Regions from separate parts of the Exiguobacterium sp. RIT341 genome, predicted to be linked through region 1. Evidence: a T-box and tRNA genes for the amino acid it is inferred to sense, from the RefSeq annotation. Region 1 holds a T-box; the other holds one or more tRNA genes.

Region 1 (4,823 bases):
AATGAAGAAACCCCTTCCATTCGCATCAAGTGAATGAAAGGGGTTATGGCTTAGTTCGCCACGATATTGATCAATTTTTTCGGTACGACGATGACTTTCCGAACCGTCTTGTCGCCAATCCATTCTTGTGTCTTTTCATCAGCAAAGGCAAGTGCTTCGATTTCTTCTTTTGTCGCATCGATGTTGATTTCGATTTTCGAGCGAACTTTACCGTTCACTTGAATGACGAATTCCATCGTATCGCTGACAAGTTTTGATTCATCGAATGTTGGCCATGCCGCATACGTCAATGTCTCTTCAAAGCCAAGTTGTTCCCACAGTTCTTCACCAAGGTGCGGCGCGACAGGTGTTAACAATTGAATGAATCCACGAAGGAAGTGACGCGGGAGAACCGGCTGTTTATTCGCTTCGTTGACGAAGACCATGAGTTGCGAAATCCCGGTGTTGAACTGAATGTTCGCGAAGTCTTCCGTGACCTTCTTGACGGTCTGGTGGTATGTCCGTTCGAAGTCAGCATCGACTTCCGTGACGTCTTGAATGTCTGCTGTCCGTTCGAACAAGCGCCAAACGCGATCGAGGAAACGACGCGCCCCGTCAAGACCATTCTCAGACCAGGCAACCGATGCATCGAGTGGTCCCATGAACATTTCGTATAAACGTAACGTATCAGCACCATGCGACTTGACGATTTCATCTGGGTTGATGACGTTACCGCGAGATTTTGACATTTTCTCGTTGTTCTCTCCAAGGATCATTCCTTGGTTGTATAACTTCTGGAATGGTTCTTTTGTTGGTACGACGCCTGCATCATACAAGACTTTATGCCAGAACCGTGCATACAACAAGTGGAGAACAGCATGCTCTGCCCCACCGATATAAATATCGACTGGAAGCCAGTATTTTAATTTTTCTGGATCCGCAATCGCTTCTTCATTGTGTGGATCGATGAAACGAAGGTAGTACCAGCAGCTTCCGCCCCATTGTGGCATCGTATTCGTCTCGCGACGGCCTTTCATTCCTGTTTCAGGATCTGTGTAATCCAACCAGTCTTCAGCAAGCGCAAGTGGTGATTCGCCCGTACCAGACGGTTTGATTTCTGGAATGATTGGAAGTTCAAGCGGTAATTCCTCTTGATTGAGTGTTTTCATTGAACCATCTTCCATATGAACGACTGGAATCGGCTCGCCCCAATACCGTTGACGACTGAACAACCAGTCTCGGAGTCGATACGTGATTTTTTTACGACCGACTTGGTTCGTTTCGAGTTCAGCGATCATCGTCTCGATTGCTTCTTGTTTCCCAAGTCCATCAAGCATATGCGAGTTGACGTGTTCGCCCTCTCCTGTGTAGGCTGCTTCGTCGACATTTCCACCCGCAACGACTTCAACGATCGGTAAGTCGAATTGTTTCGCGAATTCGTGGTCGCGCTCATCGTGTCCTGGAACAGCCATGATCGCACCTGTTCCGTAAGAAGCAAGGACGTAATCAGCGATCCAGATTGGAAGACGATCGCCTGAGATCGGATTGACCGCAAAAGCACCCGTGAAGACACCCGTTTTTTCCTTCGCTAAATCCGTTCGCTCGAGATCTGACTTCGTTTGGACTTGCGAAATGTACGCATCGACGGCTTCCTTGTGATCCGCTGTCGTGATGTCAGCTACGAATGGATGCTCCGGTGCAAGTACTAGATACGTCGCACCGAAGATCGTGTCCGGACGTGTCGTAAAGACCGTGACTTGTTTTTTATGTCCATCAATCGTGAAATCAATCTCAGCACCCTCAGATTTCCCGATCCAGTTGCGTTGCATCTCTTTGACAGAATCCGGCCAATCGAGATCATCCAGATCTTCAAGAAGGCGATCCGCATATTCCGTGATTTTCAAGACCCATTGACGCATCGGAACACGCACAACCGGATGATTTCCGCGTTCGGATAATCCGTCGATGACCTCTTCATTCGCAAGGACAGTTCCAAGTGCCGGGCACCAGTTGACTGCGACTTCGTCTACGAAGGCAAGTCCTTTTTCATACAACTTCGTAAAGATCCACTGCGTCCATTTGTAGTATTTTGGATCCGTTGTGTTGATTTCACGATCCCAGTCATACGAGAATCCAAGTTCTTTAAGCTGACGCTTGAACGTCTCGATGTTTTTCGCTGTGAATTCGCGTGGATCGTTTCCTGTATCGAGCGCGTATTGTTCTGCTGGTAATCCGAACGCATCCCATCCCATTGGGTGAAGGACATTGTATCCTTGCATCCGCTTCATCCGTGCGAGGATATCCGTTGCTGTGTAACCTTCCGGATGACCAACGTGGAGTCCAGCACCTGACGGATACGGGAACATATCAAGGGCATAGAACCCTTCTTTTTCTGGATCTTCTGTCGTGACGAAGGCGTTGTCTTGATCCCAACGCGCCTGCCATTTCGGTTCAATTTCGCGATGATTGTACGGCATGTCTTTTCCTCCTCTAATCTAAAAAAACCGGTCTTCCGCCCCTAAGAAAAGGGACGAAAGACCGGTTTGGCTTCCGCGGTACCACCCACGTTGTCTGTCTATGACAGACCGCTTGATTCACGGATAACGGTGTGAAAGACCGGATTCGCTACTACGACTTCACGAATCGTGCTCCCTGACGAGTTCACGGTTGTTACCGACTGGTTCGCACCTTCCACCAGCTCTCTTGACGGCACCTTTCCCCTACTACTTCAGTTCCATGCATTTGACTATCTTTTTCTAGTGTAATCTGTTTCTTCCTCAAGCGTCAACGCTTCCGTAAAATTTCCTCGATTTCTGCGTGTGATTGCGCGACATGATCCGCTTGCTCTAAGCGTTGCGTTGGCATCCGGTCATCAAGAAGCGCAATCACTTCCATGCCTGCTGCTTTCGCACCAATCATCCCGTTCGCAGCGTCTTCAATGACAAGACAGTTCTCGGGTGCGTGTCCAATCCGCTCTGCCGCAAGTCGAAAAATCGCGGGATCCGGTTTCGAACGGATGACTTCTTCTCCACTGACGTAGTGCGTGATCGGAAGCCCATAATGACGGATGACACGTTCGATTTTCTGAAGTGAACTCGAAGAAGCAATGCCGATATCGTAACCAAGAGTCGCCGCTTGTTCGATGACTTGTGTGACGCCTTTTTTTAATCCACACTCCTCCGGCTTTGCATGAATTTGAAACAAGCGATGTTCTTCCTCAAGCAACGCACTAGCTGTTTCTTTCAGCTGATGCTGGGCGACGAGTTCTTCCCACATTTCATCTCCTGTTTTTCCCATGAACGTCGCATACTGAACCGGATCAAGCGGAATCGATAACCTTTTGAACATCTGTTGATGCACTTCAAAGTAGCGAATCTCACTATCTAAGATAACCCCGTCCATATCAAAAATCAGACCGCGTTTTTTCACGATAACTCCCCCTTTATTGATCGATCCTGACTTCAGCATATCAAAAAAACGACTACACGATGTAGTCGTTTTCATACTCTCATTATCTATTTAACTAGTTGCCACCTGAATACCAGCTTGTCGATACGCCGGAAAATAATCGGAATCAGCATTTGATCCGTATCGTACGCAGAGCAAATCATATAGTGATGGCTGCAGGATGGATTTTCCTTGATGATACTCAAATAGTCGATATCCAGTGTAACGGCATTTACTCTCAAAAAGACTATCCCGTTCTTGATACCCGCCCCCAAGATGTTGTTCGACGAGTCCCCGTGCTTTTGCCTGAAGAATTGCTTCGTACTCAAGTCGCTGATTCGGGAACATCTTCGCTTCATCCCGCTTACAGCCGATCAAATGACCGTGGGCGTATTCTTTTCCAAGCAATACGAAGTATCCCCCAACCGCTTTTCCGTCGATTTCCGCCATCAGTAATAAGGGCTCACAAAGTGGGTTCGTCTCCATCAATTGCTCAAAATACGTCGCGGTAAAATAATAATGAGCCGAGGCATTCTTCCGGTCCATCGTTTCATGATACAACGCTAAAAAAACAGGTAGATCGTCCCGTGTTCCTGTTCTGACGGTTAAGGGTGAAGCAAGCGATTTACGAATCATGCTTCTCGTCTTCTTATGAAATGTCTGCATGATATCTTCAAGTGAAGGACGCAAATCAATACTCGTCGTATGACGGATGAAGGAAACTTTTGTCCAGTCCTGCATAAACCGTTCATTACCTGTTAATGGATTAAAGCGGATCATTTCCGAGACGATCGATTCTTGCTCCGCCCACCTCTCAAAGGATAAACGAGCCTGCTGGATCTCGGACGCAGTCAGTCGACCGATGATTTCCGGTCCGCCATAGCCGTACGGGGTAATGAGATCTGAATAAGGCGTATCAAAAATACGACGCTTCAAAAAAGGATAAAACAGTGTTCCTGCATGACCTTCATAAAGAAATAATACCGCTTGCTCAGACGGTCTAGCGTTGAGCGTGACGTATTTGTGACTATAGAAGATATCAAGAGGCTGTTTCTGTACGTGTGTCGTCCAAGTTGCGGCATCTGTGATGAATTGACACCTTTCCATCCGTGCACCTCCAGTCAAAAAGAAGCAACGTTCATATGACCTTTCTTTTCAAGTTCTTGATTAGAAAGTACCCGTTTCTTTGCCGAAATATTCCATATTATTAAATGTTTGTTTTATAATTTTCGAACGAATGATGTAACAAAAGACAGCTGATCTATTGTCCGCTGTCTCACAAGATAAAGCTCATGATGTGGTTTTAGGAATAGCACGAAGGAAGACAACTCCTGCTAACAGGATCAATCCAATTAAGGTCAAGAAAACTGCTGACATACCTGATAAATCGTAGATCA
Region 2 (4,823 bases), 570 kb from region 1:
TCATGAGAAGGAACGAACGTGCCATTCTTCCATGAAAGTGCCTTCGTTACTATATTACTACTCTTTTCCTGCGTGTGCATTTCGAATTCCCAAATTCTCACGCTTAAATGTATAAGTTTTTCTTATGAGCGCTTAGCCAGTAATTTATGAATAAGCAAAAAACCGGCGTATCTGCATTTAGATACGCCGGTTTAATCATAACACTTTACTGAGGAACGATTGCGTCCGTTCATGCTGTGGAGAATCAAAGAGCGCTTGTGGCACATTCTCTTCGACGACATACCCACCATCCATAAACAACACGCGGTCTCCGACTTCACGAGCAAATCCCATCTCATGGGTCACGACGACCATCGTCATCCCTTCGAGAGCAAGTTGTTTCATGACGGCAAGCACGTCCCCGACCATTTCCGGGTCAAGCGCTGACGTTGGCTCGTCAAACAACATGATTTTCGGGTTCATCGCGAGTGCTCGGGCAATTGCGACCCGTTGCTTTTGACCCCCGGATAATTCGCCTGGATAATTATTCGCTTTTTCCCGTAGCCCAACTTTATCGAGTAGTTCCAAAGCTCGCTTTTTCGCCTGGTCCTTATCCGATTTACGTACTTTAATCGGTGCGAGCGTGACGTTCTCAAGCACGGTCTTATGCGGGAAGAGATTAAAATGCTGAAAGACCATTCCGACCTCTTCCCGAACTTTGTTGATATCGACCTTCGGATTTGTGATGTCGAAATCATCGATGATGACCGTTCCACCCGTAATCTCCTCCAGTCGATTCAAACAGCGTAAAAACGTACTTTTCCCAGATCCCGACGGACCGATGACACACACAACTTCTTTTTCGGCTATCGAGACGTTAATGTCTTTTAAGACTTCGTTCGAGCCGAATGATTTCTTTAGATTCTTCACTTCAATGATACTCATCGTAATGTAAACCTCCGTTCCAAGAACTTCGCCACTAATGACAAGAGATAAATGATGACGAAGTACATCAATCCGACGACAGACCAAACGATGAATGGCTCAAACGTCGTCGATTGCTGAACTTGACCTTGTTGCGTCAAATCAGCGATGCCGATGATCGATAACAACGATGTATCTTTTAAGCTGATGATCGATTGATTCGTAATTGTTGGTAACATCCGTCGGAATGCTTGCGGTAAAATGATTTGAACCATCGTTTGACGTCCTGTCATCCCGAGTGAACGTGCGGCTTCTGTTTGTCCCTTATCAATCGACTGGATACCTGCTCGAATAATTTCCGCGAAATAAGCACCAGCATTGATCGCGACCGTCAGTATCCCTGCATACATCCGGTCCATCGATAACCACTCAAGCGAGTTGAGTCCAAAGTAGATGAAGAAAAGCTGAACGATGAACGGTGTACCACGAATGACATCGATATAGATGATCGCGATTGCGTTCAAAATCTTTAACGGTGACAACCGCATCAATGCGACGACTAAGCCAATCAGAAAGCCGACGATGACCGCAATGATGAAAATATACAATGTGACTTGAAGCCCTTCCAAGAAAAATGGAAATGCGGTTTTGACCACTTCCATTGGCTATCCCACTCCCTTATCGCCTTGCGACTTATTTCAGATACGTGTCAACGATTTTATCGTATTCACCGTTTTCTTTCAGATTCGCAAGTCCTTTGTTGATTTTCTTCAGCAGATCCTTATTCTCACCTTTTAAGACAGCGATCCCGTAGTTATCACCGTTGAGACGATCACCGACAAGTTTCAATCCAAGGTTTTGTTGTTTGTTTGCATATGAGATGACCGGATAATCTTCAATCAAGGCAGCTGCGTTACCGTTCTTTACTTCTTGGAACATCGCTGGACTGTCATTGAACTGTGTAACAGTGAAGCCAAGTTTATCCGCGTTGTCCGTTGCATATTTTGCACCCGTCGTTCCCTTTTTGACGGCTACTTTTTTCCCTTTAAGATCGTTAACGGATTTAATACCATTCTCATCTTTTTTGACGACTAAAATAAGACCAGCTTTGAAATATGGGTCTGAGAATGTGACGACTTTTTTCCGTTCTGGTGTAATACTCATACCGGCAATGGCAACGTCCAATTGATTTGCTTGAAGTGCTGGAATGATACCGCTGAAATCCATTGCTTCAAATTTAATCTTGAAGTTTTGATCCTTAGCGATTGCTTTCATAAGATCGATGTCGATTCCTTTGTACGTGTCCCCGTCTTTGTACTCAAATGGTGGATACGTGACGTCGATACCAACTTTATACGTCTTTCCTTCTGAAGACCCTTCATCCTTCGAACCGATACTACATGCACCAAGTACGAGAATACAGCTCATCAAGAGCGCTAGCAAAATACTTCCTTTTTTCATGTTTGTTTCCCCTCTCCTATGTGTTAAAGATTGTCGACTCCACCTAGTACTTTCCCTGAAGAGTACCCTCTTTAAAACGTATTTTACCAGAAAAGTTCTAAAAAGATAAACATTTCTGAATTTTTATTCGATGCAACCGTTTTCTATTCATTATCAAAAAAGGAGGCAACCCCTTGATGGGATTGCCTCCTTCAATCATTTATGCCGCCGAGAGGACTTGAACCTCCACGGTGTTGCCACCACTAGATTCTGAGTCTAGCGCGTCTACCAGTTCCGCCACGACGACGTTGATTTATGATATTAATATAGCGGGTAACGAACTGAGTTGTCAATCATTTCGCAAGATGTTCCGGACGAACTTCTCAACGACGTCATCATACAATGCCGGATCCTCGAAATATGCCATAGCGTGTGCGGCATTCGGAATGACGACCAGTTCCTTTTCCGTTGGACAGGCTTCGTACAGCTCATACACCATATCTGTCGGTACGAACGTATCCGCACCACCATGGATGAAGAGAATCGGAACCTGTGCCTTTTTGACCTGTTTCAGCGCTGATGCTTCACGGAACGTATAACCTGCCTTTAGCTTCGTCAATACGCTGGTCATCCCTAAAAACGGGAAGTGTGGTAGTCGATACATCCGCTTCATCTGATACGCAAGAACAGCATTGACGGACGTATAGGCACAATCAGAAATGATTCCTTTGATTTGTGGTGGAAGTTGTTCGCCACTCGTCATCAATACGGTCGCCCCTCCCATCGACACACCATGTAAGAACAGTTTCGCATCCTGTCCAATCCGTTCAATCAGATAGTTCGACCAGCTGAGACAATCTTCACGATCATGCCATCCGAATCCGATATAATGACCGTCACTCATTCCGTGTCCTCGATTATCGGGCATCATGACATGGAAACCGGCCTGATGGTACAGATAGGCGAATCCGGCTAAATCCGTTCCGACGCCTCCGTATCCATGCACGAGAATGACAATCCGGTCTGACGGAACAGGAGACGGGAGGAAATGTCCGCGTAACGTTAAACCATCTTTTGCTTCAATCTCGATCCGCTCGAGCGGCTGCTCCTTGATCCATGTCTGTCCAGGTTGCATTAACCGGACCATCTCATCACTCAAATCCCGATTATTCGATAAGAACGGCTTCGGATTCGTGGCGATTGCCATCTCATAAAAATAATAACTCGCTGCTACTAATCCGGATCCGATGACTCCGATTCCAATTTTTGTTCTGCGACGCATCTGCCCCACTCCTTCTTTCCGTTATAGCTCGATCTTCAGTTGAGCAGCATGGTCATCCTCTTCATCCTGCAAGACTTGTTGACGTAATCGTTGTTCCTGTTGCTGACGCCGGTAGGCAAACTCTTGGACAAGCTCTGTACCCGTGAATCCATCTTCTACGAGTTCACTCAATAAATCCGTTTCTGTCTCGACAACTTCCCCCGGACGACGCATGACGAGAACATCTCCGACTTGTGCAATCAGCAATTCATCTTCTAGACGAAGTGCATCGTAAAACGGTTCCGGTAACGTCATTCGACGTGTTTCCGGGTTAATATGGACGCGTTTGTAAACGCCTAATGCTTGAAACTTACGACGTGCCATTGCGTGCTCTCCTTTTTAGTTGAACGTAAGATCGATTCGTGAATCTTTTCCTTGAATACGAACCGTACCCGTCGCTCCATTGATTAACGTTAACTGTGGTGGCTGATGACCGATGTCAAGATCATATAAGACTGGTAAGCCCGTTTCATCGGCTAGATAGTGATACACGTCTAGCCATGTCAGATCTTCTGTAATCCTTGCAGACGTACGGCCAAATAAAAAGCCAGCCGCATGGTCGAACCACCCAGCATACGCCATTTGTCGAAGCGTCCGATGCACCTCGGCAGAACTCGCTTCAGACACCTCGAAGTACCAGAGAATCGGTTCTCCGTTGATCTCTTCATGTTGGAAGCGCTTCACATCTCCGTACGGTGTCCCAATCAGATGGCGAATCGTCTCCAGACAACCCCCAAGTAACCGTCCGGTCACTTCTGTTCGCTCATCAAGTGCTTTCCATTCTGTCGCTTCCGTCAGCTGAAATAACGAACCTGCTGGACGTTCTTCGTCTGTCCACGCGGTTTGATAACGATCGGAAGCCCACTGTGTGACGGTTTCTCCAGATGGCGTCGCGAGAACCCGTCGCCAGGCACTTGTCGTCTCGTCCCATTCTTTACTCCGAAGCTCAACGAAGTTCGGACCATGTGCTGTCGCAATTCCCGTCTGAAGCGTCAAACTGAGCAATAACGTACTGATATCGGAATAGCCAAGCAACCATTTTGTTTGGTAAGCAGTTGGTGTCAACTCGGGTAAAAGATCAATGGCGCGTTCCCCACCAAATGGCGGGATAACAGCATCAATCGTCTCATCCGTCATCATGTGATTGAATTCTTCGGCG

What was found. The T-box of region 1 lies ahead of leuS (leucine--tRNA ligase). A T-box ahead of a tRNA ligase gene usually reads a tRNA of that ligase, here a tRNA-Leu.
Region 2: it encodes a tRNA-Leu, which carries the amino acid that the T-box ahead of leuS (leucine--tRNA ligase) is inferred to sense. The anticodon was not compared.

Annotation. Positions count from the first base shown of each region.
Region 1 is NZ_JFYW01000001.1:88,890-93,712, reverse strand. It holds gene leuS (leucine--tRNA ligase) at 51-2,456, opposite strand; T-box leader at 2,503-2,725, opposite strand; gene BW42_RS00485 (HAD family phosphatase) at 2,764-3,408, opposite strand; gene BW42_RS00480 (peptidoglycan bridge formation glycyltransferase FemA/FemB family protein) at 3,499-4,533, opposite strand; gene BW42_RS00475 (MFS transporter) at 4,717-4,823, opposite strand, start outside.
Region 2 is NZ_JFYW01000001.1:661,560-666,382, reverse strand. It holds gene BW42_RS03320 (amino acid ABC transporter ATP-binding protein) at 196-924, opposite strand; gene BW42_RS03315 (amino acid ABC transporter permease) at 921-1,565, opposite strand; gene BW42_RS03310 (transporter substrate-binding domain-containing protein) at 1,597-2,364, opposite strand; tRNA gene BW42_RS03305 (tRNA-Leu) at 2,567-2,650, opposite strand; gene BW42_RS03300 (alpha/beta hydrolase) at 2,693-3,625, opposite strand; gene BW42_RS03295 (hypothetical protein) at 3,647-3,988, opposite strand; gene BW42_RS03290 (S66 peptidase family protein) at 4,004-4,823, opposite strand, start outside.